2 regions of the Nonomuraea mesophila genome follow, and region 2 is predicted to be linked to the other one. Evidence: riboswitches for the same ligand, from Rfam matches in the RefSeq annotation. Region 2 holds a riboswitch; the other holds the start of a gene.
What was found. Region 2 has a riboswitch for glycine ahead of gcvT (glycine cleavage system aminomethyltransferase GcvT). Riboswitches for the same ligand answer to the same signal wherever they lie in the genome.

Region 1: another riboswitch for glycine. It lies ahead of gcvP (aminomethyl-transferring glycine dehydrogenase); the one in region 2 lies ahead of gcvT (glycine cleavage system aminomethyltransferase GcvT).

Annotation. Positions count from the first base shown of each region.
Region 1 is NZ_SMLD01000078.1:12,121-26,527, reverse strand. Features, by position in the region: gene clsA (cardiolipin synthase ClsA) at 1-366, shown strand, start outside; gene E1295_RS26500 (mannose-1-phosphate guanyltransferase) at 371-2,875, shown strand; gene E1295_RS26495 (double zinc ribbon and FHA domain-containing protein) at 3,155-3,667, shown strand; gene ftsR (transcriptional regulator FtsR) at 3,735-4,394, shown strand; gene E1295_RS26485 (bifunctional nuclease family protein) at 4,527-4,997, shown strand; gene E1295_RS26480 (MerR family transcriptional regulator) at 5,145-5,765, shown strand; glycine riboswitch at 5,824-5,922, shown strand; gene gcvP (aminomethyl-transferring glycine dehydrogenase) at 6,102-8,933, shown strand; gene E1295_RS26470 (tetratricopeptide repeat protein) at 9,027-9,824, shown strand; gene E1295_RS26465 (hypothetical protein) at 9,898-10,245, opposite strand; gene E1295_RS26460 (alpha/beta hydrolase family protein) at 10,327-11,016, shown strand; gene E1295_RS26455 (DUF5999 family protein) at 10,973-11,170, opposite strand; gene E1295_RS26450 (TetR/AcrR family transcriptional regulator C-terminal domain-containing protein) at 11,371-11,931, opposite strand; gene E1295_RS26445 (hypothetical protein) at 12,046-12,444, shown strand; gene E1295_RS26440 (RNA polymerase sigma factor) at 12,517-13,869, opposite strand; gene E1295_RS26435 (hypothetical protein) at 14,050-14,364, opposite strand.
Region 2 is NZ_SMLD01000013.1:41,276-55,682, reverse strand. Features, by position in the region: gene E1295_RS07715 (ABC transporter permease) at 1-1,455, opposite strand, end outside; gene E1295_RS07710 (ABC transporter ATP-binding protein) at 1,457-2,203, opposite strand; gene E1295_RS07705 (response regulator) at 2,321-2,971, opposite strand; gene E1295_RS07700 (sensor histidine kinase) at 2,985-4,154, opposite strand; gene E1295_RS07695 (hypothetical protein) at 4,392-4,886, opposite strand; gene E1295_RS07690 (DUF6286 domain-containing protein) at 4,886-5,485, opposite strand; gene E1295_RS07685 (amino acid deaminase/aldolase) at 5,684-6,877, shown strand; gene E1295_RS07680 (DUF3618 domain-containing protein) at 6,906-7,235, opposite strand; gene bcp (thioredoxin-dependent thiol peroxidase) at 7,406-7,879, shown strand; tRNA gene E1295_RS07670 (tRNA-Leu) at 8,000-8,082, shown strand; gene E1295_RS07665 (L-serine ammonia-lyase) at 8,145-9,521, opposite strand; gene gcvH (glycine cleavage system protein GcvH) at 9,594-9,983, opposite strand; gene gcvT (glycine cleavage system aminomethyltransferase GcvT) at 9,980-11,065, opposite strand; glycine riboswitch at 11,100-11,199, opposite strand; glycine riboswitch at 11,219-11,316, opposite strand; gene E1295_RS07650 (gamma-glutamyl-gamma-aminobutyrate hydrolase family protein) at 11,370-12,062, opposite strand; gene E1295_RS07645 (3-oxoacyl-ACP reductase) at 12,074-12,838, opposite strand; gene E1295_RS07640 (aldehyde dehydrogenase family protein) at 12,858-14,201, opposite strand; gene E1295_RS07635 (glutamine synthetase family protein) at 14,212-14,407, opposite strand, start outside.

The DNA.
Region 1 (14,407 bases), on a different contig from region 2:
GATCCGGCGGCCGACAAGCTCTACGTCTTCGCCACCATCTTCGCCCTGCTGCTGCGCGACGTCATCCCGTGGTGGCTGGTCGCGGTCATCGTCGGACGCGAACTCTTCGTCGCGTGTTCCTTCCCCGTACTTCGCAAACACGGCTATAAGGCACTTCAGGTGCATTTTCTGGGCAAGGCCGCCATGTTCAATCTCATGTACGCCTTCCCTCTCCTCTTCCTGGCCTCCCACACTGGGTGGTATGCCGATATAGCACGAATTGTCGGGTGGGCGTTCGCCCTATGGGGAACGGGTCTGTACTGGTGGGCGGGGGTGCTGTATGTGGTACAGGTGCGCCGGCTCGTAACCTCGGCCAAGAAGGAGTGATCGGGTGAAGGCGGTCGTCATGGCAGGCGGGGAGGGCACTCGGCTGCGTCCGATGACCGCCAACCAGCCCAAGCCCCTGCTCCCCGTGGCCAACCGCCCGATCATGGAGCACGTCCTGCGCCTGCTCAGGCGGCACGGCATCACCGACACCGTGGTCACCGTCCAGTTCCTGGCCGCGCTCGTGCGCGCCTACTTCGGCGACGGCGACGAACTCGGCATGAACCTCCAGTACGCCACCGAGGACCTGCCCCTCGGCACCGCGGGCAGCGTCAAGAACGCCGCCGACCGCCTCCGCGACGATCGTTTCCTGGTCATCTCCGGGGATGCGCTGACCGATTTCGATTTAACGGACATGATCCGCTTTCATCGTGAAAATGCGGCTCTCGTGACGATCGGGCTGAAACGCGTACCGAATCCGCTCGAGTTCGGGATCATCATCGTGGACGACGAGGGCAGGGTGCAGCGGTTCCTGGAGAAGCCCACCTGGGGCCAGGTCTTCTCCGACACCGTGAACACCGGCGTGTACGTCATGGAGCCCGAGGTCCTCGACATGGTGGCCACCGGCGAGCCCGTCGACTGGTCCTCCGACGTCTTCCCCGCCCTGCTCGCCCGCGGCGCCGCCATCTACGGCTACGTGGCCGACGGCTACTGGGAGGACGTCGGCACCCACGAGAGCTATCTGAAGGCCCAGGCCGACGCCCTGTCCGGCAAGGTCGCGGTGGACATCGGCGGCTTCGAGCTCTCGCCCGGGGTCTGGGTGGCCGACTCCGCCGCGGTCGACCCCGACGCCGTGCTCAAGGGCCCGCTGCTCATCGGCGACTACGCCAAGGTCGAGGCAGGGGCCGAGTTGCGCGAGTACACCGTGCTCGGCAACAACGTGGTCGTCCGCGAGGGCGCCTTCCTGCACCGCGCGGTCGTCCACGACAACGTCTACCTCGGCCCGGGGGCCCACCTGCGGGGCTGCGTCATCGGCAAGAGCACCGACGTGATGGCCGGGGCCCGCATCGAGGAGAACTCCGTCATCGGCGACGAATGCGTCATCGAGGCCGAGGCGTACGTCTCCAGCGGCGTCAGGGTCTACCCGTTCAAGACCATCGAGGCCGGAGCGGTCGTCAACACCAGCGTGATCTGGGAGTCGCGCGGCCAGCGCAACCTCTTCGGCACGAGGGGCGTCAGCGGCCTGGTCAACGTCGAGATCACCGCCGAGCTCTGCGTCCGCCTGGCCAGCGCGTACGCCACCACCCTCAAGAAGGGCGAGCACGTCGTCACCTCGCGCGACTGCTCGCTGGCCGCCAGGGCGCTGAAACGGGCCGTCATCGGCGCGCTCACCGCGGGCGCGATCAACGTCCTGGACCTGGAGGCGGCCCCGCTGCCGGTGGCCCGCTTCCACACCGCCAGGGGGTCGGCGGCCGGCGGGATCGCGCTGCGCACCACGCCGGGTGACCCGCAGAGCGTGGACATCGTCATCATGGACGACCGCGGCGCCGACCTGCCCCCGGCCGCGCAGCGCAAGCTGGAGCGGGTCTTCTCCCGCCAGGAGTTCCGCCGCGCCTTCCCCGGTGAGATCGCGGAGCTCGCCTACCCGGCCAGGGCCGTCGAGGACTACACCCAGGAGCTGCTGCGTCACGCCGGCGTGACCGGGGTCAAGGACATGAAGGTCGTCGTCGACTGCGCGGGCGGCACCTCCTCTCTGGTGCTGCCCACGCTGCTCGGCCGGGTCGGCGTCGAGGTGCTCACCGTCAACGCCCGCCTCGACGACGTCTCGCCCACCGAGACGCTCGCCGGGCGGCGGCGTGACCTGCAGCGCCTGTCCGAGCTGGTCGGCTCCTCGCGGGCGGCCTTCGGCGTCAGGTTCGACCCGGTCGGCGAGCGCATCGCCCTGGTGGACGAGATGGGCCAGCTCATCAGCGAGGAACGCGCCCTGCTCGTCGTGCTCGACCTGGTCGCCGCCGAACGCAGGAGCGGCCGGGTGGCCCTGCCCGTCACCACGACCAGGGTGGCCGAGCAGGTGTGCCGCTTCCACGGCGTGCAGGTGCAGTGGACGTCCACCGCGCTCGACGCCCTCACCTCGGCCGCCGCCGGCCCTGACATGATCTTCGCGGCCGACGGGCGCGGCGGCTTCGTGGTGCCGGAGTTCAGCCCCGCGATCGACGGGCTGGCCGCGTTCCTGCGCCTGCTCGGCCTGGTCGCGCGCACCCGCCTGTCGCTCAGCCAGATCGACGCGAGGATTCCCGAGGTCAGACTGCTCAGGCGGACGGTGCCGACACCGTGGGCGGCCAAGGGCGCCGTCATGCGCTCGGTCATCGAGGCGGCCGAGGCCGAGCCCGAGGGCCGGCGCATCGACACCACCGACGGGGTGCGGGTGGCCCGCGAGGACGGCAGCTGGGTGCTCGTGCTGCCGGCCGCCGCCGAGCCGGTCACCGACCTGTGGGCCGAGGCGCCCGACATGGACGGCGCGCAGGCGCTGCTCGAACGCTGGGCCCGCATCGTGGAACAGGCCGCCCAATGACCACCGGCACGCCGTGGCTTCGGGCGCGTGGAAAAAGGGTGGAGCGCGATGTGCGCAGAAGGTCCCGCAAGATCGTAATGTAGAAACGCGCGGCGGCATGGACCGAAGGGCGGGGGCGGCGGTAACTTTGTCTGCGTCCTGACCACAGTCCAGCGCCCCCGTCTTGACCTTTGCCGCTGATCAGCGTAAGTTGCGGCATTCGCAAACTTGAAAAAGCGAAGCGAGGCGCGCTCCAGAGCACCGTCGCCGCGTCTTCGCGGTAGGAGGCCGAGCCGATCGATGCCGAGCGTCTACTGCACGCAGTGCGGGCACGCCAACCCCGAGGATGCCCGTTTCTGTTCCCGCTGTGGGTCACCGCTGACCAGACTCGAGGTCGCCGGGGACACCACATCGACGATCTCGGTGGCGGGAATCGAGGCGTATGAGGCTGAGACAGGCGACATGCTCCAGGCCGAGCGGGCGCTGGTCGAGCAGCTGCCGCCCGGCGCGGCTCTGCTCACGGTGACCAGGGGGCCCAACCAGGGCAGCCGCTTCCGGCTCGACAAAGACCTGACCACGACCGGGCGCCATCCGGAGAGTGACATCTTCCTCGACGACATCACCGTCTCCCGCCGTCACGTCGAGTTCTACCGCCACCGCGGCGGCCAGTTCTCCGTGCGCGACGTGGGCAGCCTCAACGGCACCTACGTCAACAGGGAGCGGATAGAGGAGGTTCCCCTGCACTCCGGTGACGAGGTGCAGATCGGCAAGTTCCGACTCGTCTTCCTGATGCGGGGCAGCTCCGGGGCATGAGGGGGCGAAGCGGGCGGCCGGCGTACGCCGTCTCGTGCGTGGCCATGCGGCAAGGGGAGGAGCGCGCATGACGTCACAGGCGGCACGCTCGCACATGAGCATCGGGGAGGTGCTCGCGCTGCTGCAGGGCGAGTTTCCCGATGTCACCATCTCCAAGATCCGGTTCTTGGAGGGGGAAGGGCTGATCGAGCCCGAGCGCAGCCCGTCCGGCTACCGTAAGTTCACGCACCTGCACGTGGAGCAGCTGCGTTTCATCCTCACCGAGCAGCGCGACCACTACCTGCCGCTGCGGGTGATCAAGGACAGGATGGCGGAGGGCTTCGGCCGTCCGCGAGCCGTCCAGGACACCGACAAGCAGGAGATCAGGCTCAGCAGGGCCGAGCTGATCGAGGCCGCGGGCATCGACGAGGAGACCCTCGACGAGCTGGAGGACTACGGCCTGCTCGCGCCGGTGGCCCGTCGCTACGACGAGGAGGCGCTCACGGTGGCGCGCACCGTCGGCGCGCTGGCCCGCTTCGGCCTGCGCGCCCGGCACCTGCGCGCGGTCAAGGCGGCGGCCGAGCGGGAGTGCGGCCTGGTGGAGCAGACCGTCGCGCCAATACTCAAGCGGCGCGCCCCCGGTGCCATCGGCGAGGCCGACGAGGTGGCCAGGGAGCTTTCCTCGCTCCTGCTCGACCTGCACGCATCCCTTGTGCGCACGGGCGTCCGGTCCGTCCTGGGGCGTTGAGACCGTAGCGAGCTGGGAGGCGGGGGCACATTCCAGGCCCGCCGGGTGTTACGTTGAATTGCAGAAGCCAGTCAGCAGAAGCAACGACCAAATAGCTGTGCCGGGACACCGGTCAGGAATACGGAGCAGCCCGTGTTGCAGATGGAGGTTGTGGGCGTTCGGGTCGAAATGCCCACAAATCAGCCGATCGTCTTGCTGAAGGAGGCACACGGGGAGCGGTTCCTTCCTATATGGATCGGCATGACGGAAGCCACGGCCATCGCCCTGGCCCAGGCAGAGGAGCCTCCGCCGCGGCCGCTCACCCACGACCTCTTCCGAGACGTGCTGAGCGCCCTGGGCGTAGGCCTGCGGGCGGTCAACATCGTCGCCCTGCGTGACGGCATCTTCTTCGCCGACCTGGTGTTCTCCAACGGCGTGGAGGTGAGCGCGCGGCCGTCCGACTCGATCGCGCTCGCCCTGCGCACGGGGGCGCGCATCTTCGCCAGCGAGGAGGTCGTCCAGGAGGCCGGGGTGATCATCCCGGACGACCAGGAGGACGAGGTGGAGAAGTTCAGGGAGTTTCTTGACACGATCACTCCCGAGGACTTCGGCCGGGCGGGGTAGGTATTTCAGTGCATTTACGCTTCACGACGCGCCGAGCCGGATCGTTGACTGAGCATGGTCGCGGTCCTACGGTGCAAGTGAAACCCGTGGCTGCGCTTCACATACCCCCAGATCAGGCCACGGGATGAGAGAAAGCCGGAGGTCCGCGTGGCGGTCAGCAGCGGCGAGGGAAAGACGGCCGGCCAGGAAGATCCGGTGCGGCGCGAGAGCGCGCGGCAGCGTGCCGGGGAGCAGGGCCTGCTCTTCGACGAACAGCCCGCGGCGCTGCCGGGCGACATCGGATACCGCGGGCCGACGGCGTGCTCGGCGGCCGGCATCACCTACCGGCAGCTCGACTACTGGGCGCGCACGGGCCTGGTCGAGCCCACGATAAGAGCCGCGCAGGGCTCCGGCTCCCAGCGTCTCTACAGCTTCCGCGACATCCTGGTCCTCAAGGTCGTCAAGCGGCTGCTCGACACCGGGGTGTCGCTGCAGCAGATCCGCACGGCCGTGCAACACCTGCGTGACCGCGGGGTGGCCGACCTCGCACAGATCACGCTCATGAGCGACGGCGTCAGCGTCTACGAGTGCACCTCGGCCGACGAGGTGATCGACCTGCTCCAGGGCGGCCAGGGCGTGTTCGGCATCGCGCTCGGGCGGGTCTGGCGCGAGGTCGAGGGCTCCCTCGCGGAGCTGCCGGGGGAACGCGCGGCGGCCGAGGACACCGTCCCGGCCGACCACCCCGCTGACGAACTCGCCCGGCGCCGCCGTGCCCGCCGCACCCGGTGAGCACGGCTCCTGACATCCGGACGAACCGGGCGTAGTAACCTGAGGACAGCAAGGCCGACGACCCCGTGCGGGAGAGTCCCCGGGCCCCTGGGCTCCGGGGCGCCGAAGGAGCAACCCTCCCCGGAATCTCTCAGGCATCCCGTACCGCTCGGGCGAGGCAACTCTGGAAAGCAGGCGCACCCGCCAGGCGCGCCTCACCGACGGTGCAAGCCCCACCGGGGGTGAAGCTCTCAGGTCGCGACCCCGCGCTTGTCCGGGGTCCGCGCTGACAGAGGGGGAGATCCGGCACACGCCCGCGCCCCGGCGCCGGTCTCCACAGCCTCGGGAGGCATCTCCATGACCGATCTGTCCGCTCCGCCGTTCTCGTCCCGGCACATCGGCCCCTCGGAGCCCGAACAGCAGCGCATGCTCGAGGCCGTGGGCTTCGAGTCCGTGGCCGACCTGGTCGCGGTCGCCGTGCCCGAGTCCATCAGGGCCAAGGACCGGCTCACGCTGCCCGCTCCCGCGGGCGAGGCCGAGGCCATCGCCGAGCTGCGCGCCCTGGCCGATCGCAACCAGGTGGTCACCTCGATGATCGGGCTGGGCTACCACGACACGGTCACGCCCGCCGTCATCCGCCGCAACCTGCTGGAGAACCCGGGCTGGTACACCGCCTACACCCCCTACCAGCCGGAGATCTCGCAGGGCCGCCTCGAGGCGCTGCTCAACTTCCAGACCGTCGTCTCCGACCTCACCGGCCTGCCCGTCTCCGGCGCCTCGCTGCTCGACGAGGCCACCGCCGCGGCCGAGGCCATGACGCTGGCCCGCAGGGCGGGCAGGTCGAAGAGCGCCGTGTTCGTGGTCGACGCCGACGCGCTGCCCCAGACCAAGGCCGTGCTCGCCACCAGGGCCGAGCCGCTCGGCATCACGCTCGTCGAGCACTCTCTCGACGGCGAGCTGCCCGAGTGCTTCGGCGTGCTCGTGCAGTACCCCGGCGCGTCCGGGCGGCTGCGCGACTTCCGCGACGTGGCCGCCGCCGCGCACGAGGCGGGCGCCCTCGTCGTGGCCGCCGCCGACCTGCTGGCGCTGACGCTCGTGGCCGCCCCCGGCGAGCTGGGCGCCGACATCGCCGTGGGCTCCTCCCAGCGTTTCGGGGTGCCCTTCGGGTTCGGCGGGCCGCACGCCGCCTACATGTCCGTACGCGAGGGCCTGCAGCGGCAGTTGCCCGGCCGCCTGGTCGGGGTGTCCGTCGACGCCGACGGCGACCCCGCCTACCGCCTGGCCCTGCAGACCCGCGAGCAGCACATCCGCCGCGAGAAGGCCACCAGCAACATCTGCACCGCGCAGGTCCTGCTGGCCGTCATCGCCGGCATGTACGCCGTCTACCACGGGCCCGAGAGGCTGCGCCGCATCGCCCACCGGGTGCACCGCCACGCCGCCGCCCTGGCGGAGGGGCTGCGCGGGCAGGGCCTGGAGGTCGTGCACGACGGCTTCTTCGACACCGTGCTCGTACGCGTGCCGGGCCGGGCCTCCGCCGTGGTCGCCGCCGCGGCCGAGCGGGGCGTCAACCTCTGGCAGGTGGACGCCGACCACGTCTCGGTCGCCTGCGACGAGAAGACCGGCGCCGCCGAGGTGGCCACGGTGCAGGCCGCGTTCGGCGTCTCCACCCCCTTCACCGACGTCGAGGGCACCGCGGACGCGCTGCCCTCCTCGCTGCTGCGCGAGTCCGGCTACCTGACCCACCCGGTCTTCCACAGCCACCGCTCCGAGACCGCGATGCTGCGCTACCTGCGCAGGCTGCAGGACAAGGACGTCGCGCTCGACCGGTCGATGATCCCGCTCGGCTCCTGCACGATGAAGCTCAACGCGACCACCGAGATGGAGCCGATCACCTGGCCGGAGTTCGCCGCCGTGCACCCCTACGCGCCCGCCGCCCAGGCCGAGGGCTACCTCGAGCTGATCGGCACGCTGGAGCGCTGGCTGGCCGAGGTGACCGGCTACGACGCCGTCTCCATCCAGCCCAACGCCGGCTCCCAGGGCGAGTTCGCCGGGCTGCTGGCCATCCGCGCCTACCACCGCGCGGGCGGTGAGAGCGAGCGGGACGTCTGCCTCATTCCCTCGTCGGCGCACGGCACCAACGCCGCCAGCGCCGTCATGGCCGGCATGAGGGTCGTGGTCGTGGCCTGCGACTCCGGCGGGAACGTCGACCTGGACGACCTCGATGTCAAGATCGCCAAGCACCGCGACGCGCTGGCCGCGATCATGGTGACGTACCCGTCCACGCACGGCGTCTACGAGGAGACCATCACCGAGATCTGCGCCAAGGTGCACGAGGCCGGTGGCCAGGTCTACGTCGACGGGGCCAACCTCAACGCGCTGGTCGGGCTGGCCAAGCCCGGGGAGTTCGGGGCCGACGTGTCCCACCTCAACCTGCACAAGACGTTCTGCATCCCGCACGGCGGCGGCGGGCCCGGCGTCGGCCCGGTCGCGGTCCGCGGCCACCTGGCCCCCTACCTGCCCGGCCACCCGCTGCGCGACGGTTCGCCGGTGGGGCCCGTCTCCGCGGCCCCCTACGGGTCGGCGGGGATCCTGCCGATCTCGTGGGCGTACATCAGGATGATGGGCTCCGACGGGCTCACGGCGGCCACCGAGCAGGCCATCCTGTCGGCCAACTACCTCGCCAAGCGGCTGGCCCCCCACTACCCGGTGCTCTACACCGGGCGCGGCGGGCTGGTGGCCCACGAGTGCATCGTCGACCTGCGCCAGATCACCAAGGAGACGGGCGTCACCGTCGACGACGTGGCCAAGCGCCTCATCGACTACGGTTTCCACGCGCCCACCATGTCGTTCCCCGTGGCCGGGACGCTCATGATCGAGCCGACCGAGAGCGAGGACCTCGGCGAGCTCGACCGGTTCGCCGACGCGATGATCGCCATCCGGGGCGAGATCGCGAAGGTGGCGTCCGGCGACTACGACAAGACGGACAACCCTCTGCGTAACGCGCCGCACACCGCGGAGTCGGTCAGCGCCGACGAGTGGCGGCACCCCTACTCGCGGACCGAGGCCGCCTACCCGCTGCCGTCGCTGCGCGACGGCAAGTACTGGGTGCCGGTGCGCCGCATCGACCAGGCCTACGGCGACCGCAACCTGGTGTGCTCGTGCCCCCCGCTGGAGGCCTACGAGGACTAGTCACCGGGTGGGCCAGACCTTCGGCGTCAACCCGGCAGACATGATCGCCGGAAGTCGTTAGGCTCGGGGCGACCGTCGCCAGAAGGAGCTCTCTTGACGTCCTCAGAGCTGGAGACCCCGCCTCTCGACACCGCCCGGCGCCTGGCCGAACGCGGTGACCTCGACGGCGCCGCCGCCATCCTGCGCGAGCTCGCCGCCGACCCCGACGAGCCCGACCGGGCGCAGGCCGCCGTCGGGCTGGCCGTGGTGCTGGAGGAGCGCGGCGACGTCGAGGCCGCCAGGGCGGCCGCGAGGACCGCGCTGGCGACCGGCCACCCCGAATACGCCTCCCAGGCCGCCTGCCACCTGGCCCAGGGGTTCGAGCGGGAGGGGCGGGCCGAGCAGGCCAGGGCCGCCTGGCAGGCCGTGCTGGGGGTGGGCGCGGCGGCGTACGTCCCGCTGGCCCACCTCGCGCTGGCCCGGCTGGCCGTGCGGGCGCACGACCTGGAGGAGGCCGAGCGGGAGCTGCAGGCCGCGATGGCGGCCGGCGACGGCGAGGTCGCCGCCCACGCCGCGCAGGAGCTGGCCGACCTGCTGATGGAGCACGGGGAGCCCGGCGCCGCGGCTGAGCTGCTCCTGGACGCCCTGGAGGCCGTGCCCGAGGCCGAGGCGCCGGGGCTGCGGGTCCGGCTCGGCATCGCGCATCTGGAGCTGGCCTGCGCGGAGTTCGCGGAGACCGTGGAGAGCGGCGCGGACGCGCAGACGAGCGCGCTGGCCATCGAGCTGCTCGCGCGCACCCTGCCGTTGCGCGGGCGCGACGACGACGCGGGGCGGGTCTGGTCGTACGGACTGGAGCACGCCGACGAGACCCTGGCCGCGGAGGTCAGGCTCCGCTACCAGCGCGACACCTGACGGGGCCCGCGGCCGCTGCGACGGCCGGGCCGTGGGACGGCGGAGGCGCTCCCGTTCCCTCCACCGGCGCAGGTCAGCCGCGGCGCATGATGGCCGCCGCGGCGGCCACGTTGATGGCGACGATGGCCAGCCATGTGATGAGCAGCCCCACCAGGCCGGCGTTGGCCGACGCGATGGCCGTCAGCGGGATGCCCATGGCCATCGAGCCCAGCGCCACCGGGATCATCGACCCGCCCGGCGTGGACTTCTTGCGCGGTGGGGCCCCGTTACGGTCGAGCTCGGCGCGTACGCGGGCGGCGATGGTGTCGTCGAGACGCTGGGCGAACGAGTCGACGAGCGCCTCCTCGTAGTCAGGCCCGAGGTCGCGACGGGCGTCGAGCGTGGCCTGCAGATCTTCCCTGAGGGGACGCTGGTCCGGCATATGGTCATCATCCATCCTCGATGCGGTGCCGTCATCCGGCCTGAGGGCTAGCGGGCCCTCCTCCCCAGGTACGGTGCTGGCATGGAGGTGACGACCCCGCGCGGGCCCGCGTACGTGGAGATCGACGAGGTGCCGGACGCGCGGCTGCTGCTGGTGCTGACCCACGGGTCGGCCGGGGGAGTGGACGCTCCCGACCTGCTGGCCGTGCGCGAGGCCGCCATGGGCGTGGGCGCCAGTGTGGCGCGGGTGACGCAGGCGTTCAGGGCGGCGGGGGCGCGGGCGCCGGGTTCGCCGGACAGGCAGGACGAGGCGTGGGAGATCGTGCTGTCCGAGCTGCGCTCGCGTCTGCCGGGGCTGCCGCTCGTGCAGGGCGGCCGGAGCAACGGGGCGCGGGTGGCGTGCCGCACGGCGAGGGCGGTCGGCGCGGCGGCGGTGGTGGCGCTGGCCTTTCCGCTGCATCCGCCGGGGAGACCCGAGCGATCGCGGGCCGGCGAGCTACGCGGCGCCGGGGTGGACGTGCTGGTCGTGAACGGTGATCGTGACCCCTTCGGGGTGCCGGACGCCGCGGATGCCGCGCGCCTGGTGGTGTTGCCGGGGGAGGGCCACGACCTGAAAAAGGACCCCGCCCGGGTGGGCGAGGTCGTGGCGGAGTGGATCACCCGCTACGGCGGGCCGCCACGGCAGGGCAGCCCTGGGCGCCCGCGTGGGGGTGCCGCCCGCGTGGGGATCAGGCCGCGCCCACCAGCGGATCGGGCCGGTGAGGCGCGATGACGGTGCCGCTGGGCAGCAGCTCGCCGGTGTCCTCGAACAGGACGACGCCGTTGCAGAGCAGGCTCCACCCCTGCTCGGGGTGGCAGGCGAGGGTGCGTGCCGCCTCGCGGTCAGGCGCCTCGGCATCCGGACAGGCCGGGTCGTGCGGGCACATCGGCGTGCCTCCGATATCTCGTGGGATGCTCCCGTTCTGGAGGGGCGGGAGCCGGCTCGGGTTGTTGTCCTGGCAAGTGTGCGACTGTGTCACACGTTCCGACATAGCCCATTCGGGCTGTTACAGGAGGGTCCCTGGTGCGTGTGACCTTCGACACAGCGTGCCTTATGCAGGATAACCGGCCAAGCACGACACGCGCATCACGTTTGCAATCCCTTGAGGAGAGCGTCGAGCCCGCGCTCGAAGTCGATATCGGCTCTTTCGTCCCGTCTGACCCATTCATCGACGTCAGGGTCGGCCCAGCCTGATTGCTGCACCTCGACGGCGACGCTGCCGAAGACGAAGGCCCGGAGCGTGCGCACGGCCTCGGCGGCGTCCGGCAGCCCCCCGTCGGCGAGCTGCTCGACCTGCTCCTTGACGGCGAGCGCGGTGGCGCCCTTGGGCGGCTTGGTGAGGGCCAGGGCCAGCACGCCGGGATGCTCCCGCAGTGCCTCCCTGCTCGCCCTGCACCAGGCCCTGGCCGTCTCCTGCCAGGTCGGGTGCTGCTCGACCTGGACGGCGGTGACGTGTTCGGCCAGCGCGTCCATCAGCGCCTCCTTGCCCCGGGGCAGGTGGTGATAGATGGCCATCGCCTCCACCTGCAGGGCGTCGCCCAGCCGGCGCATGGTGAGCCGGCGCAGGCCCTGGCCGTCGGCGATGTGGAGCGCGGCCTCGATGATGCGCTCGCGGGAGAGGGGCACGGGTGGTCGCTTGGCGGGCATGGAGATCATCTTACTATGTAAAGGAGCTTGCTCCGGGCCGATTTCCGCACGTGTCGCGCGACGGCGTACCCTGAACGTCGACACGATTGACCACAGCGTGAAGGGGCCGAGTCGATGGCGTTTTTCCGTCCGCGGGTGAGCCGGGAGGCCGAGGTTCGCTTCCACGCGGACCAGGAGATCTCCAGGAGCTACCCCGAGCTGATCGAGAAGGCCCGTGAGGCCGAGCGGACGCTGCGCGTGCTGCAGGCCGCGGAGGCCGACGAGATCGAGCTACTGGCTGCGGGCCAGGCCCTCGACCGGGCGCTGACCGACGCGCTGCGTGCCGCCGAGGCGGGGCAGCGGGCCACGTTCGGGGTGAAGGCCTACGACGACCGGATCGCGCGCCGCAAGGCCAAGGCGACGCCCGAAGGGGCGATGTGGACGGACGAGGTCGAGCGCCTGCGCACGCTGCGCGAGCACAACCGCATGTGGAACATCCCGGGGGTGCCGCGCCCGGTGCCCGCCACCGCCTGACATCCGGCGGCTCCAGGAGCGTCTTAGAGAAGAAAAGAGCCCCGGCACACACGATGTGCCGGGGCTCTTCCGTCAGCTGGCCCAGTCGAGCAGCGGGCGGGTGTTGCTCGGGTGGCGCAGCTTGGACAGCGACTCCTTCTCCAGCTGGCGGATGCGCTCCCGGGTCAGCCCCAGGTGCTTGCCGATCTCGTCCAGCGTGTGCGGCTTGCCGTCCACCAGGCCGAAACGCAGTGCCATGATCTTCGACTCGCGCGGTGAGAGGTTGTCGAGCACGCCGCGCAGCTGGTCGCCCAGCAGCTGGCGGTCGACGATCTCCGATGCCTCGGGGGAGTCGACGTCCTCGATGAGGTCGCCGATCGTGGTCTCGCCGTCCTCGCCGATCGTCGCGTTCAGCGAGATCGGCTGGCGGCTGGTGCGCAGCAGCTCCTCGATCTGGTCCGGGGTCTTGTCCAGCTCGGCCGCCAGCTCCTCGGGGGTCGGCTCGCGTCCCAGGCGCTGGTGCATGTCACGCTCGATGCGCGACAGCTTGGACAACATCTCCAGCACGTGCACCGGCAGCCGGATCGTACGCGCGGAGTCGGCGAAGCCGCGCTGGATGGCCTGCCTGATCCACCACATGGCGTACGTCGAGAACTTGAATCCCTTGGTGTAGTCGAACTTCTCCACCGCCCGGATGAGCCCGAGGTTGCCCTCCTGGACCACGTCGAGCAGCGACATGCCGCGGTCGGTGTACTTCTTGGCCACCGACACGACCAGGCGCAGGTTGGCCTCCAGCATGTGGTCCTTGGCCTGCTTGCCGTCCTCGACGACCATGAGCAGGTCCTCCCGCTGGTCGGGCGGCAGGTCGGTCTGCGTCTCGAGCTTGTACTCGGCGTACAGTCCGGCCTCGATCCGCCTGGCCAGCTCGACCTCCTGCGCCGCGGTGAGCAGCGTGCGGCGGCCGATGGACTTCAGGTAGGTGTGCACCGAGTCGCCCATGACGGACTGGGTGTCGTCCAGGTCGTTGGCGTCGCCGTCGTCCTCGGCGCTCAGGTGGAGCTCTTCCGGTACGTCCTCCTCGTGCTCCGGCTTGGGCTCCGCCGGGACGGCGGCCCGCGCGTCGGCGGGGGAGGCGGTTTTTGCCTCGGCCGCCTTGCGGCCGGTAGTCTTTGCGCGCGAAGGCTTCTTGGGGGTCTCTGTCTTCTTCTGGGCGCTCTGCTGCCCGGTCTTCCTGGGGGTGGCGGTGCTGAGAGACGGCTCGTTCTCGGCGGCCAGGCTCACGCCGGCCTCTGACAGCTCCCGCAATATCGTGCGGCCCTCAGAGGGGCTGATGCCGGCTCTGCCGAACGCGTCCCGCAGTTCCGCCAGAGATAGGTGACCCTGGGTTCGCCCTCGTTCGAGCAGCTGGTCGAGAGACGCTGGGGTCGCCAAGGCGGTTCTGGGCATGAGGACACCTCCTCCGTACGGAGTCGAAGCGATCAGGCAGGTTGTGGTGGGGCGGCTTCGTGTCCGCACGGCGCACCAGTATCAATAACGCCAATCGCCGCCATTTGTTCCCCGTGCGGACGAATGTCATGAAAAAGGGGTGGATCGCCCCTTTCGGCGGACCACCCCTCGGCTCGTTCGCTAGTCGCCCACCTCGATCGAGACCTCGGGCATCGGCATGGGGTCGGCGTCCTCCATGCGGTCGCCGGTCCAGTATTCGATGACCCGGCGGGGGTCCGGGTTGACCTCGCGGGAGACGACGACGTCGTCGCCGGTGGGGCCGGGCGTCGAGGCCTCCGGCCGGCCGGACGGCGACGCCTGCTCCACCACGGCCCGGGTCTCCTCGCCCCTCTGCTCCAGCTTGCCCGCCGAGGCGGCCGCCGCGATTGAGGCGCCTCCGACCACGATCACGCCGACGACGGCCGCGGATGCCCACATCTTGCGGGTCTGGTCCATGAAGGCTCCCTCCCTTTCCCCGGTTTGACGCAGCCGCAACTCA
Region 2 (14,407 bases):
GGTGGTGGTCGCGGCCCGCTTGGGGTTGCGCCCGGAGTTGCCGACGGCCAGACGGCCCGGCACCCCGAACATCCTGCCGGGGATCCAGCCGACCAGCGCGCTCAGCGGCCTGACGAGCACCGGCCCGAGGATCAGCACGGCCAGGAACGTCAGCGCGCCCCCGGCCATCACGGCGAGCAGCGACTCCTCCCGGCCGGGTTCGAGCACGAACACGCCGACGGCGGTGACGCAGGCCCCGGCCACGAGGAAGAGGGCGGCGAACAGCCCGCGCAGCAGGCCCGCGCGGAACGTCTGTTCCCCGGCCTGGGTGCGCAGCGCGGCGACCGGCGGGACGCGGGTGGCGGACCTGGCGGGCAGCAGGGCCGCGCACACCGTGACCACCAGGCCCACGGCCATCCCGGTGGCGATCGTGACGGGGGAGAGCGTGGCGCCGGCGTCGGTGGGCAGCGGGGCGTCGACCGCGCCGAGCACCGCCAGCGCGAGCCTGGCCAGGCCGTACCCGAGCAGCAGGCCGAGCGCCGAGGCGAGCACGCCCACGACGGCCGACTCCAGCAGGATCGAGCCGAACACCTGCCCTCGCGTGGCGCCGATGCACCGCAGCAGCGCCATCTCCCTGGTGCGCTGGGCGACGAGGATGGTGAAGGTGTTGTAGATGACCAGGGCGGCCACCATCATGGCCACGACGCCGAACAGCAGCAGGCCGAGCGTGAACATCCGCGTCTCCACCCCGGCCGCGCTCGCCAGGTCGGAGGCCAGCTCGTCGCCGGTCTTGACGGTGTACGCCTCGCCGAGGGCCGCCGCGACGGCCTGCTTCAGTCCTGGGGCGGTGCCGGCGACGTCGATCTCGCGGTACCCCTCGAGGTCCGTCATGCGCTTCGCGGTGGCCGTGGTGAAGCCGACCGCGCCGGTGAACGAGAGCTCCTGGTCGACGCCGGTGTCGAGGAGACCGACGAGCCTGAACCGGTGCTCGGCCTTGCCGGCGTCGAGCACGGTGATGGTGTCGCCGAGCCGGAAGCCCTGCGCCTTGGCGGTGTTGTCGTCGAGCACGGCGGCCCGGTCGTCGGTGCCCGGTCCGGTGCCGGCGACGATGTCGGCGCGGTCGAGCGGGCCGGTGACGATCGAGACGGCCGTGGTGGGGAGGTTCCCGACGGTCTTGCCGTCCTTGCCGATCAGCGGCGCGGCGCCGCGTACGAGGCCCTGCGCCTCCGTCACGCCGTCCAGGGCGCGGATGCGCTCCAGCACCCGCTCGGACAGCACGGCGTCGGCGCCCTTGGGCAGGACGGCGACGTCCACCTTGCCCGCGTCGGCGGTGACCCGCTGGGCGAAACCCGCCTGTACGGTGTCGTTCAGCACGAACGTGCCCGCGATGAACCCCACGCCCAGCATGATCGCCAGCGAGGTGAGCAGCAGCCGGAAGGTGTGGGCGCGCAGCCCGGCCAGAGCGGTCCTCAGCACCTCACGCCTCCAGCTTCACGAGCGTGTCCAGCACGCTCTGCGGCGTCGGCGTGGCGAGCTCGGTGACCAGCTCGCCGTCGCGCAGGAACACCACGCGGTCGGCGTACGACGCCGCGACCGGGTCGTGCGTGACCATGACGATGGTCTGGCCCAGCTCGCGCACCGACACGCGCAGGAACGACAGGACCTCGGCGCCGCTGCGGGAGTCCAGGTTGCCGGTCGGCTCGTCGGCGAAGATCACCTGCGGCTTGCTGATGAGCGCCCTGGCCACGGCCACGCGCTGCTGCTGGCCGCCGGACAGCTCGGTCGGCCGGTGGGAGAGCCGGTCCGTCAGCCCGACGGTCGCGACGACCCGGTCGAACAGCGCCTGATCGGCCTGGCGGGCGGCGATCTCCAGGGGCAGGCGGATGTTCTGCTCGGCGGTCAGCGTGGGCAGCAGGTTGAACGCCTGGAAGACGAACCCGATCCGCTCGCGGCGCAGCAGGGTGAGCCGCCGGTCGGACAGCCCGGTCAGCTCCACGTCGCCGAGGTGCACCGTGCCCGACGTGGCCGTGTCGAGACCGGCCAGGCAGTGCATCAGCGTGGACTTGCCCGAGCCGGACGGGCCCATGATGGCGGTGAACGCCCCGGTGGCGAAGGCCACGTTCACCGCGCGCAGGGCGTGCACCCGGGCGTCGCCCTGGCCGTACACCTTGGTCAGATCCGTGGCCACGACGGCGGGCGCGGTTCGGCGTTCCGTGAGAGTCACCAGCACTCCTTCTCCCTGGCGGGGGCGGGTTTCGGACCCGACCCACGCTAGGTGTGGAGTTTTCGCGATCCATGGGCCCTGAGGAGGGACTTCAGGTGCGCCCGCGGACGACCCCGGTCAGCCTTTCGGCCGATGGGACGGCACGACCAGCCCGGCCTCGTACGCGTACACCACCACCTGCACCCGGTCGCGCAGGCCCAGCTTGGCCAGCACCCGGCCCAGGTGGGTCTTCACCGTCGCCTCCGCGACCGCCAGCCGGGCCGCGATCTCCCCGTTGGACAGGCCACGCGCCACCATGAGCAGCACCTCGCGCTCGCGCGGCGTCAGGTCCTCCGCCGCCGCCGGCTCCTCGTCAGGGAGCTGCGCGGCGAACGTCTCCAGCATCCGCCGCAACGTGCGCGGCGACATCGCGGCGTCGCCCGCGTGCACGAGCCTGATGGCGTTGACCAGGTCGGCGGGGGGCACGTCCTTCAGCAGGAACCCGGCCGCGCCCGCCTTGACCGCCGCGAACACGTACTCGTCGAGGTCGAACGTGGTGAGGATCAGCACCTTCGCCCCATCGATGAGGCGGGTGGCCTCGACGCCGTCCATGCGGGGCATCCGCACGTCCATGAGCACGACGTCGACCTCGGCGGTATCGAGGACCTCCAACGCGGTGACCCCGTCGCAGGCCTCGGCCACGACCTCGATGTCGGGCTGGGCGTTCAGCACCATCCTGAACCCGGCCCGCAGCAACTCCTGGTCGTCGACGAGCATCACGCGTATCACCCGGCAGCCTCCTCTACGCCGCTTCCGCCATGGGCAACCGGGCCAGCACCTCGAAGCCGCCGCCCCGCAGAGGGCCGGCCGAGACGTCGCCGCCGTACATGCCGACGCGCTCGCGCATGCCGATCAGGCCGTGCCCGCCGGCGCTCCTGGGCGCCGCCGCGCCCCGGCCGTCGTCGGTCACCCGTACGAGCACGTCGGGGCCGGTGAAGTCGATCTCGACGTCCGCCCGGACGCCGGGGCCGCCGTGCTTGAGGGCGTTCGTCAGCGCCTCCTGCACGATGCGGTACACCGCGAGTTGCTGGCCCTCGGGCAGGTCGGTGGGGGCACCTTCGACGCGCAACCGGGTGGGCACGGCCGATTCGCGCACCATCTTCTCCAGCTGGTCCAGGCCGGGCTGCGGGGTGTAGTCGGTGTCCGGGTTCTCGTTCTCACGCAGGACCCCGACGAGCCTGCGCATCTCGGCGAGCGCGACCCTGCCGGTTCTCGAGATGGTCGTGACGGCCTGGCGGGCCTGCTCGGGATCGTGGTCGAGGGCGTAGCCCGCGCCGTCGGCCTGCACCACCATCACGCTGACGTTGTGGGCCACGACGTCGTGCAGTTCCCTGGCGATCCTGGCGCGCTCGGCGGCGGCCGCCATCCTGGCCTGCTGGTCGCGCTCGCGTTCGGCCCGTTCTGCGCGCTCCTCCAGGCCTTCGAGATAGTGCCTGCGCGTCCTGGCGTACAGGCCGGTCAGCCAGATCGTCACCACGAGGATCGAGCCGGTGGAGAACATGCCGAACGTGGGCGCCATCCAGTCGACCAGCAGCAGCAGCACCCCCAACTCGGCCACGAGCAGCGCCGCCAGCGCCCATTGCCACGTGCACCGGTAGGCCACGCCCCAGAGGGCGATCAGCACCGCCACGTTGGCGGGCACCGGGCCGAGGTCCGCCAGCCACTGGCCGAAGCTGACGAGGGCGACGACGGCGAAGGACAGGCGTGGCCTGTCGCGCCACGCGAGCGGCACGAGCAGTGCCACGGAGACGCCCACGTACCAGATCACGCCGGGGTCGACGCCGCCGTCCGGGGTGTCGCGGTTCGCGTACAGTATCGACGTCAGCAGGCACAGCGCGGCGAGCGGCGCCACCCGCAGGACGGCGGCCACCTTCTCGTGGCGCCTCGACCACGCCTGTACGCTCCCGAACACATCCTCACGATAATTACCTATAGTTGGGTCCTGGTCAGCCTGAAGGGTGAAGTGCGAGTACGACCCAGGTCTGACGTCACAGGCGCTTACGCTCGGCTTACGCGCGACCGGGCATCATGGGTGATCGGGAGCGCCCCTTGTGGGTGAGTAAAGGGAGATCGTGTGAATCATGATCATGATGCCCGGGTCGCGCGGCGGTGAGGAAACGCCGCGCGACCCAGTAGGCACGCCCCGCTCCTAACGGCGGACGTGCAGGCTGACCACGGTGCTCATCTCGTCGTCACGGATCTCGCGCCGGATGCGCCCCACGATGTCCTGGTCGAGTTTGCCCACCACCGCGCCCATGTCCGTCTCCGACGGGCAGGTCACGCTGAGCCGCAGGCCGTCGTCACCGACCCGCACCCTCGCCTTCCCCAGGCCCTCCACGTTCTTCAGCCCGACGAACAACATGGCGGTGCCCGTGCCGTTGGGCGTGCCGCGCCGGCCCCAGCCCAGGCAGAGCAGCAGCCAGCGCAGCGAGACCAGCGACAGGAGGACCAGGGCGAAGGCCAGCAGCCACAGGCTCCACGGCTCCTCCGCGAGCGTCCGGTGCAACTGCGCCGGCACCACCCTGCCCTTGGCGGGCAGGCCGGACAGGCGGCCCTCGCCGCGCAACCACGCGTACGTCCCCAGCCCCGCCAGCACGGTGCCCACGACGGCCAGCCCGATCCGGTTGCCGGCGTACTGCCGCATCACAGCGCCTTCCTGCGCAGCCGGACGACGACCTCGCCCGTGCCCAGCGTGCCCACACCCGCCAGCCGGTCGCCCACCGCGGTGCCGACCTGCCTGAGCATTGCGCCGGTGCTCTCCGCGTCCGTCACGACGGTGACCTCGATGGTGCGCAGGCGCAGGCGTACCCGGGCCTTTTCCACGCCGGCCACCTGCTGGGCCGCGGCGGCCAGCGTACGGCGCAGGCCCGAGCGGGTGATGCCGATGACGATCAGCGGGTCCGACGTCTCCACCGCGACCAGCCTGGACCTGCCCGGCACGACGGCCAGCAGCACCATCAGCACGCCGATGCCCGCCACGACGAGGGCGGCGGTGGACACCTTCGGCCACGCGGTTCTGCCCGCCAGCTCGACCACCTCGTTCACCGGCACCCAGCCGAGCGGCGTGCCGAGCAGCCCCGACACCAGCTCCGCCGCGGTCAGGCCCATCACGGTGGTCAGCACGATCGCCACGACGGCCCCCGGAACGGTCCGTGCCGGTCTGAGCGCCTTGTTCGCCCTGCGCAGTCCGGTGAGCCGTGGGGTGGCGGCGGCGCCGGGCAGTATCTGCTGAAGCGTGGTCATCACAGGGACACACGTACAGGGGGGCCGCATGCCCTGTACCGCACCCTCGCCGCCGATTTGCCCGATCATTACGGGGAGCAGGGCTCGCCGGGGTAAGCCCGGTCGCGGCTGTCACCATCCGTGCCGGTGCGGGCGGATGTGCCGGGTCCGCGCGCCCGGCCCCTGGGTTCGTCGCCGACCAGCCGTTACGCTGCTGGTATGGATGCCCGCCAGCGCTATGATCGCGCCACCGCGGCGATCGAGCCTCCGTTCGCGATCCTCGACCTGGCGGCCATGCGGGCCAACGCGGCCGAGCTCGTACGCCGGGCGGCGGGCAAGCCGATCCGGGTGGCGAGCAAGTCGGTGCGCAGCCGGCCGCTGCTCGAACGCATCCTGGCGATGGACGGCTTCGCGGGTGTCATGGCGTTCACGCTGCCCGAGGCGCTGTGGCTGGCCGGGCACGGCTTCGACGACGTCCTGGTCGCCTATCCGACGGCCGACCGCCACGCGCTCGCCGCGTTGGCCGGTGACGCGGTCGCGGCTGGCCGCGTCACCGTGACCGTCGACTCGCTCGCACATCTCGACTTCATCGAGGCAGCCGTGGCGGGGGCGCGCCGGCGGGCCGAGCTGCGGATCTGCATCGACATCGACGCTGGATATGTCGCGTTCGGTGGGAAATTTCGGGCGGGAGCTCTCCGTTCCCCGATCCGCGAGCCCGAGGACGCCGCCGACCTCGCCGCCGCTGTCGCCAAACGCCCCGGGCTGCGCCTGACCGGACTGCTGGCGTACGAGGCCCAGATCGCCGGAGTCGGCGACGACCCTCCCGGCAACGCCCTCCTCGCCCGCGCCATCAGGCTCATGCAGGCCCGCTCCGCCCGCGAGCTCATCGTCCGGCGCGGCCGCGTCGTGAACGCCGTCCGCCGGGTCACCGACCTCGAGTTCGTCAACGGCGGCGGCACCGGCTGTGTCGAGCGCACCGTACGCGAGAAGGCCGTCACGGAGGTGGCGGCCGGATCGGGCCTCTTCCATCCGAGGTTGTTCGACTTCTACCGCGGTTTCACCGGCCGTCCGGCCGCGCTCTTCGCCCTGCCGGTCGTACGCCGCCCGGCCCCGGACATCGCGACCGTGCTCGGGGGCGGCTATCCGGCCTCGGGCGAGCCCGGCAGCAGCCGGCTGCCGCAGCCGTACCTGCCGGCCGGGCTGCGCTACTCACCGGACGAGGGCGCGGGCGAGGTGCAGACGCCGCTGCTCGGCCAGGCCGCCGAGGACCTGCGGATCGGCGACCGCGTGTGGTTCAGGCACGCCAAGGCGGGCGAGCTGTGCGAGCGCTTCGACACGCTCCACCTCGTGGACGGCGACACCCTGGCCGGGTCGGCGCCGACGTACAGAGGCGAGGGCAAGACCTTCCTGTGATCACCGCAGGAGGCGGCGCGCGCCGGCCTCAGCCGCGCCTGCGGCGGCGCCAGAGCACGATGGCCGCCCCGACGATCAGCACCGCCCCGACCCCGATCAGGACGGGACCCAGGTCGGGCCGCTCGTCCTCCCACAACCGCTCGGGGTCGTCGTCGTAGGCGACCGGCCGCGGCGCCACCCCGAGCGCGTCGCCCACGGACGCCACGAACTGGCCGGCCCTGCCCTTGACGTCGGTCACCGTGCGCTCGGCGACCCGCTTGGGGCTCACCCGGTCGGCAATGGCGTCGACCGTCTGCGCCAACTCGGCGCGTGTCCGCGCGATCCGCCGCTCCAGTTCGTCGGGATCGGTGTCAGCCATGGCGTCTCCTCTCGACCGTACGTGTGGCCGCGCCCGCTTCGTGTGCCGTGCGGGCTCCGTCCGTAGTGGTCGTGATCAGTCTGTCAGGTCGGCGGGCCGTACGGCACGGCGGCCGGGCCGGTAGCTTCGCGGGAAGCCGGTAGGTTTGCGGCAAGCACTGAGGAGGGCCCATGACAGAGACCAAGCTCGCGCCAGGCGACGCCGCGCCCGAGTTCACGCTGCCCGCCGCCGACGGAACCACCGTTTCCCTCGGTGACCACCGCGGCAAGCGGGTGATCCTCTATTTCTACCCCGCCGCGATGACACCCGGCTGCACCAAGCAGGCCTGCGATTTCCGTGACAACCTCAGCCAGTTGACCGCCGAAGGTTTCGTGGTCCTCGGCGTGTCGAAGGACAAACCGGAAAAGCTGGCCAAGTTTGTCGAGCGTGACGCCCTGACGTTCCCGCTGCTGTCCGACCCCGACCTCGTGGTCCACAAGGCGTACGCCGCCTACGGTCCGAAGAAGTCCTACGGCAGGGAGATCGTGGGGGTCATCCGCTCGACGTTCGTCATCGACGGTGACGGCAAGGTCGAGCAGGCCCTCTACAACGTGAAGGCGACCGGGCACGTGGCCTCGCTGAAGAAGAAGCTGGGCCTGGCCTGAGCCGGTCGGCGGGCCCCGGTGAAAAAGGCCGTGCCCTTCTGAGCCGGGGTCATCAGCGGATGCGCCTCGCCGCCACCCAGAGCGCTAAACTGTCACGAGCCCGCTTTCGGCGGGGACTGCGCGGGCGTGGCGAAATGGCATACGCGGCAGGTTTAGGTCTTGTTGGTGGTGACACCGTGGGGGTTCGAATCCCCCCGCCCGCACAATTCGAGCGCCCGGCCTTTGGAATAGGCCGGGCATTTTCCTGACGCGAGTCAGCACCACGTCAGCACTCGATCACGTTGACGGCCAGGCCGCCGCGTGAGGTCTCCTTGTACTTGTCGAGCATGTCGCGGCCGGTGTCGCGCATGGTCTTGATCGCCTTGTCCAGCGCCACGAAATGGCGGCCGTCGCCGCGCAGGGCGATCCTGGCCGCGGTGATGGCCTTGTTCGAGGCGACCGCGTTCCGCTCGATGCACGGGATCTGCACGAGCCCGCCGATCGGGTCGCAGGTCAGCCCCAGGTTGTGCTCGATGCCGATCTCGGCGGCGTTCTCGACCTGCTCCGGCGTGCCGCCGAGCGCCTCCGTGAGGCCCGCCGAGGCCATGGAGCAGGCGGAGCCGACCTCGCCCTGACAGCCCACCTCGGCGCCCGAGATCGAGGCGTTCTCCTTGAACAGCACGCCGATCGCGCCGGCCGTGAGCAGGAAACGCACCACGCCGTCCTCGTCCGCGTGGGGGACGAAGCGGGTGTAGTACGTCAGGACCGCCGGGATGATGCCGGCGGCGCCGTTGGTGGGGGCGGTGACGATGCGGCCGCCCGCGGCGTTCTCCTCGTTGACCGCCAGCGCGAACAACGTCACCCAGTCCATGGCCTGCAGCGGGTCCTTCTCGGCCGGCTCCGACTGCAGGCGGCGGTGCAACTGGTTGGCGCGGCGCTTGACCTTGAGCCCGCCGGGCAGGACGCCCTCCTTGGAGATGCCGCGGCGCACGCACTCCGACATGACCTGCCACAGGCGCAGCAGTTCGGCGCGGACCTCCTCCTCGGTGCGCCCGAACGCCTTCTCGTTCTCCAGCATGATCGCGGACATGGACAGGCCGGTGTTCGTGCAGTGTTTGAGCAGTTCCTCGCCGGTCGTGAAGGGATAGGGCACGACGGTGTCGTCCGGCTTGATGCGGTCGGCGCCGGTGGCCTTCTCGTCCACGACGAAGCCGCCGCCGACCGAGAAGTAGACCTTCTCCCTGAGCCGCTCGCCCGCCGCGTCGTAGGCGGTGAAGCGCATGCCGTTCGGGTGCTCGGGCAGCGTGATCTTGCGTTCGAAGACGAGGTCCTGGCCGACGACGAAGGGGATCTCGTGGCTGCCGTACAGCCGGACGGTGCCCGACTCGCGCATCTCGGCCAGGCGGCCGTCGATGGTGTCGACGTCGACCAGCTCGGGCTTCTCCCCGGACAGGCCGAGCAGGACCGCCTTGTCGCTGCCGTGGCCCTTGCCGGTCAGGCCGAGCGAGCCGTAGAGGATGGCCTCGACGCGGGCCACGCGCGCCAGCAGGCCGTCCTGGTGCAGCCCGCGGGCGAACTTGTGTGCGGCGGCCATCGGGCCTCCCGTGTGGGAGCTCGACGGGCCGATACCGATCTTGAAGAGGTCGAAGACGCTGATCGCCATTGATGATGCGCCCTTCATGAGTGCCGGGGCCCGGCCGCGGGCCCCGGCGTCAGCCGATGAGACCTGGCAGGGTCAGGACTCGCCCGAGGTGAGCGCGGCGTACTCCTCGGCGGACAGCAGCTCGTCAGGGTCGCCCTCCATGCGCACCCGGAACATCCAGCCCTCGCCGTACGGGTCGCTGTTGGCCAGGCTCGGGTCGTCCACGAGGGCCTGGTTGACCTCGACGATCTCGCCGCCGACGGGTGTGTAGATCTCGCTGACCGACTTGGTCGACTCGACCTCGCCGACGGAGTCGCCCGGCTCCGAGATCGAACCGACCTCCGGGAGCTGCACGAAGACGACGTCACCAAGGGCGTCGGCGGCGTAGGCCGTGATGCCGACGGTCACGGTCAGGCCGTCCTCGACCCCGGAAACCCACTCGTGTTCCTTGGTGTAGCTCAGGTCGTCAGGGATGTTGCTCACTTGTTCCTCCTGTAAAAGGGCAGCTCGACCAGGTCCATGGGTTCATGGCTGCCCCGGATGTCCACAGCCAGGCCTGAGTCGGCTCCGGTGTCCACGTAGGCCAGCGCGATGGGCTTGCCCAGGGTCTGGGAGGGCGCACCGCTGGTGACCTCGCCGACGACGGCGCCGTCCTTGGTGACCGGGTAGCCGTGGCGCGGCACCCGGCGGCCCCGGGCGACCAGACCGACGAGCCGGCGCCGCGGCGGGTCGTCCTTGACCGCCTCCAGCGCCGACCGGCCGACGAAGTCTCCCGGCTTGTCGAATTTCACCACCCTGCCCAGCCCCGCGTCGAACGGAGTCAGCTCGGCGCTCAGTTCGTTGCCGTACAGCGGCATGCCCGCTTCGAGCCGGAGCGTGTCGCGGCTGGACAGGCCGGCGGGCTTGAGCCCGTACGGCTCGCCCGCGGCCATGAGCGCGTGCCAGAGCGGCACCGCGTCCTGAACGGCCACGAACAGCTCGAAGCCGTCCTCGCCGGTGTAGCCGGTACGGGCGACGAGCGCCTGACGCCCGTCGACCTGTCCAGGCAGGCCCGCGTAGTACTTGAGCCCGGTCAGGTCGGCGTCGGTGAGTGTGGCGAGGATCTCCTGGGAACGGGGTCCCTGGACGGCGATCAGCGCGTACTGCTGGGAACGGTCGTCGACCACGGCGTCGAACGCCTTGCAACGGCTCTCCAGCTCGTCCGCGACCTTCTCGGCGTTCGAGGCGTTCGCGACGACCATGAACTCCTCGTCGGCGAGCCGGTAGACGATGAGGTCGTCCAGCACCCCGCCCCGCTCGTTGACGATCATGGTGTAGCGGGCGCGTCCCGGCGTCACGGCCGACAGGTTGCCGATCAGCGCGTAGTCCAGCGCCTGTGCGGCCTGCGGCCCGGTCACGAAGATCTCGCCCATGTGCGAGAGGTCGAACAGTCCGGCGGCCTCGCGGACGGCCCTGTGCTCCGCGGACTCGCTTCCGTACCGGAGCGGCATGAGCCACCCCGCGAAGTCGGTCAGCGTCGCGCCGAGGCTTTCGTGCACGTCTCGTAGCGGAGTAGGTCGGGACATTTATCGCACCTCAGGACAGGATTGGATGCCAGCATCCTCCCCCTCTGTCATCGATGCCTGAGAGCTTCGCCCGAGTTTTGCCGGACTTTCACCTTCGGCGAGACCCTGTGGGCCTGCTTTCCAGAGGTCACCTTCCGAGGAGACGGGCTCCCGGTCAGCCGTGCGGTCCTTTGCCTTGAGAGGTTCGCGGGGAGGGCTTGCTCCTTCAGGGACCCTGACCGGCTGTCAGGGTGCTCTCCCGCACGGTTTGCTGGTGTGTCCAGCCAGCCTAGTAGTGATTTGGGGGTCTTGTCGCGTTCGCCCCTCAGCAGGCCGCGACCAGGGCTTCGAAGAGAGCGTGGTCCTCGGCCGCCTCCGGATGCCACTGCGCCGCCACGGTGAACGGCCCCGAGTCCAGCTCCACGCCCTCGACGGTGCCGTCGGCGGCCGTCGCGGTCACGGTGAGGCCCGGGGCCAGGCGGTCGACGGCCTGGTGGTGGTAGTGCGGCACCGTCACGGGCGCCGTGCCCAGCGCCTTGGCCAGGCGGGTGCCGGGGACGGTGGTGATGGGCAGGTGACCGAAACGGCCGGGCGCGGGGGAGTGCTCCGTGTGGCCCACCACGTCGGGCAGGTGCTGGTGGAGGCTGCCGCCGAGGGCGACGTTGAGCACCTGGAGGCCCCGGCAGATGCCGAGGAAGGGCAGCTCGGCGTCGAGGGCCGCGGTCAGCAGGGCGAACTCGGCCTGGTCACGAAATCTGCGGATATAGCCGGTACGTTCCTCCGGCGTCTCCCCGTACCTCGCCGGATCGATGTCGCCGCCCCCGGCCAGCACCAGCCCGTCCAGCCGGCCCACCACCTGCGCGGCCTCCCCGGCGGGCGGCAGCACGACCGGCTGCCCGCCCGCCCGGACGACCTGCTCCACGTACATGTACGGCAGCAGCGCGACCGGCACGTTCTCCCAGACCGTGAACGTCGCCGGCTCCACGTAACAGGTGACCCCGATGACGGGACGTCGCACGATGAACCCTCCTAGAGCGGCGTGACGTAGGCGCCGGAGATGCCGCCGTCCACCAGGAACTCGCTGCCCGTGATGAACGAGGCGTCGTCGCTGGCCAGGAACGCCACCGCGGCCGCGATCTCCGACGCCTCCGCGAAGCGCCCGAGCGGGACGTGCACCAGCCGCCGCTGCGCCCGTTCCGGGTCCTTCGCGAACAGCTCCCGCAGCAGCGGCGTGTTCACCGGGCCGGGGCACAGCGCGTTCACCCGGATGCCCTCCCTGGCGAACTGCACGCCCAGCTCGCGCGACATCGCCAGCACCCCGCCCTTGGAGGCCGTGTAGGAGATCTGCGAGGTCGCCGAGCCCATGACCGCCACGAACGACGCGGTGTTGATGATCGAGCCCTTGCCCTGGCGCCGCATGTAGGGGATGGCGTGCTTGCAGCACAGGTAGACGCTGGTCAGGTTCACGTCCTGGACGCGGCGCCAGGCGTCGATGCCGGTATCCAGGATCGAGTCGTCGTCGGGCGGCGAGATGCCGGCGTTGTTGAAGGCGATGTCCACGCTGCCGTAGGTGTCGAACGTCGTACGGAACATCCGGACGACGTCGTCCTCGTCGGCCACGTCGGCCCGTACGAACAGGCCGCCGACCTCGTTCGCGGCCTTGACGCCCGCCTCCTCGTCCAGGTCGGCGCAGACCACCTTCGCGCCCTCGTCGGCGAACCTGCGCGCGGTGGCCAGCCCGATGCCGCCGCCTGCGCCCGTGACCACCGCCACCCGGTCCTGCAACCGCTTCATGTGCACGTCGCTTTCTACCTCACTCCCAGGAGATGAAGACGTTCTTGGTCTCCGTGAACGCCGCCAGGGCGTCCGGCCCGAGCTCGCGGCCCAGCCCCGACTGCTTGAAACCGCCGAACGGGGTCCAGTGGCGGACCGCCGCGTTGGAGTTCACCGACAACGCGCCCGCCTCGACCGCCCTGGACACGCGGAGCGCGCGCCCGACGTCGCGGGTCCAGATGGAGCCGCTCAGCCCGTACGGGGTGTCGTTGGCGATGCGTACGGCGTCCGCCTCGTCCTCGAAGGGCGCCACCGACACGACCGGCCCGAAGATCTCCTCGGTGAACGCCCGGTCGGTGACGTCCGGGGTGAGCACGGTCGGCGGGAACCAGTAACCCTTGCCGGCCGGGCAGGACCCCTGGAGGTAGGGGGTGCCCTGGACGAAGCCGCGTACGCGGTCGAGCTGCTCGGCGCTGATCAGCGGGCCCATCTCGGTGCGCTCGTCGAGGGGGTCGCCGACGACGACGCCGCGTACGGCCTCGGTGAGGCGCTCCATGAAGGCGTCGTACACGTTTGCCTGGACGAGCAGCCGGGACCTGGCGCAGCAGTCCTGCCCCGCGTTGTCGAACACGGCGTAAGGGGCGGCTTGCGCTGCTTTGTCGAGATCGGCATCCGAAAAGACGATATTTGCGGATTTGCCGCCTAGCTCCAGCGTGACCCGCTTGACCTGGGCCGCCGCCTTGGCCGCGATCTCCTTGCCCACCTCCGTCGAACCGGTGAACACGATCTTGGCCACGCCGGGATGCTCCACCAGCCGGGCGCCCGCGACCTCTCCCGCTCCGGGCAGCACCTGGAGCACCCCCTCGGGGAGGCCCGCCGCCAGGGCCAGCTCGGCCAGCCTCAGCGCGGTCAGCGGGGTCCACTCGGCCGGCTTGACGATCACCGTGTTACCGGCCGCCAGCGCGGGGGCCACCCCCCACGACATGATCAACATCGGGAAGTTCCACGGCACGATGACGCCCACCACGCCCAGCGGCTCCTGGAAGGTGACGTCCACGCCGCCGGGCACCGGGATCTGCTTGCCGTGGTCGCGCTCGGGCGCCCCGGCGTAGAAGTGCAGCACGTCGCGTACGGCGCCCGCCTCCCAGCGGGCGTTGGCGATCGGATGCCCGGCGTTGGCCAGCTCCAGCCGCGCCAGTTCCTCGCCGTGCTCGTCCACCAGGTCGGCGAACCTCCTCAGCAGCCGCGCCCGGTCGCCCGGAGCGACCTGCCGCCAGGCGGCGTACGCCGTCCTGGCACGCTCCACCGCCCGGTCCACCTCGGCCGCGTCGGCGAGTTCGACGTCGGCGACGACGTCCTCCGTCGCCGGATTGACGATCTTCATCGGTCACCCGTCACATTCGCTCGAAACCACGGAACATCTCCCAGTCCGTCACCGCCGCGTCGAACGCCGCCAGCTCCACGCGCGCGTTGTTCGCGTAGTGCTCGACGACGTCCTCGCCGAACGCCTCGCGCGCCAGCTTCGACCCCTCGAACAGGGGCAGCGCGTCACGCAGCGTGTGCGGCACGGTCTCCGCGCCCGAGTCGTAG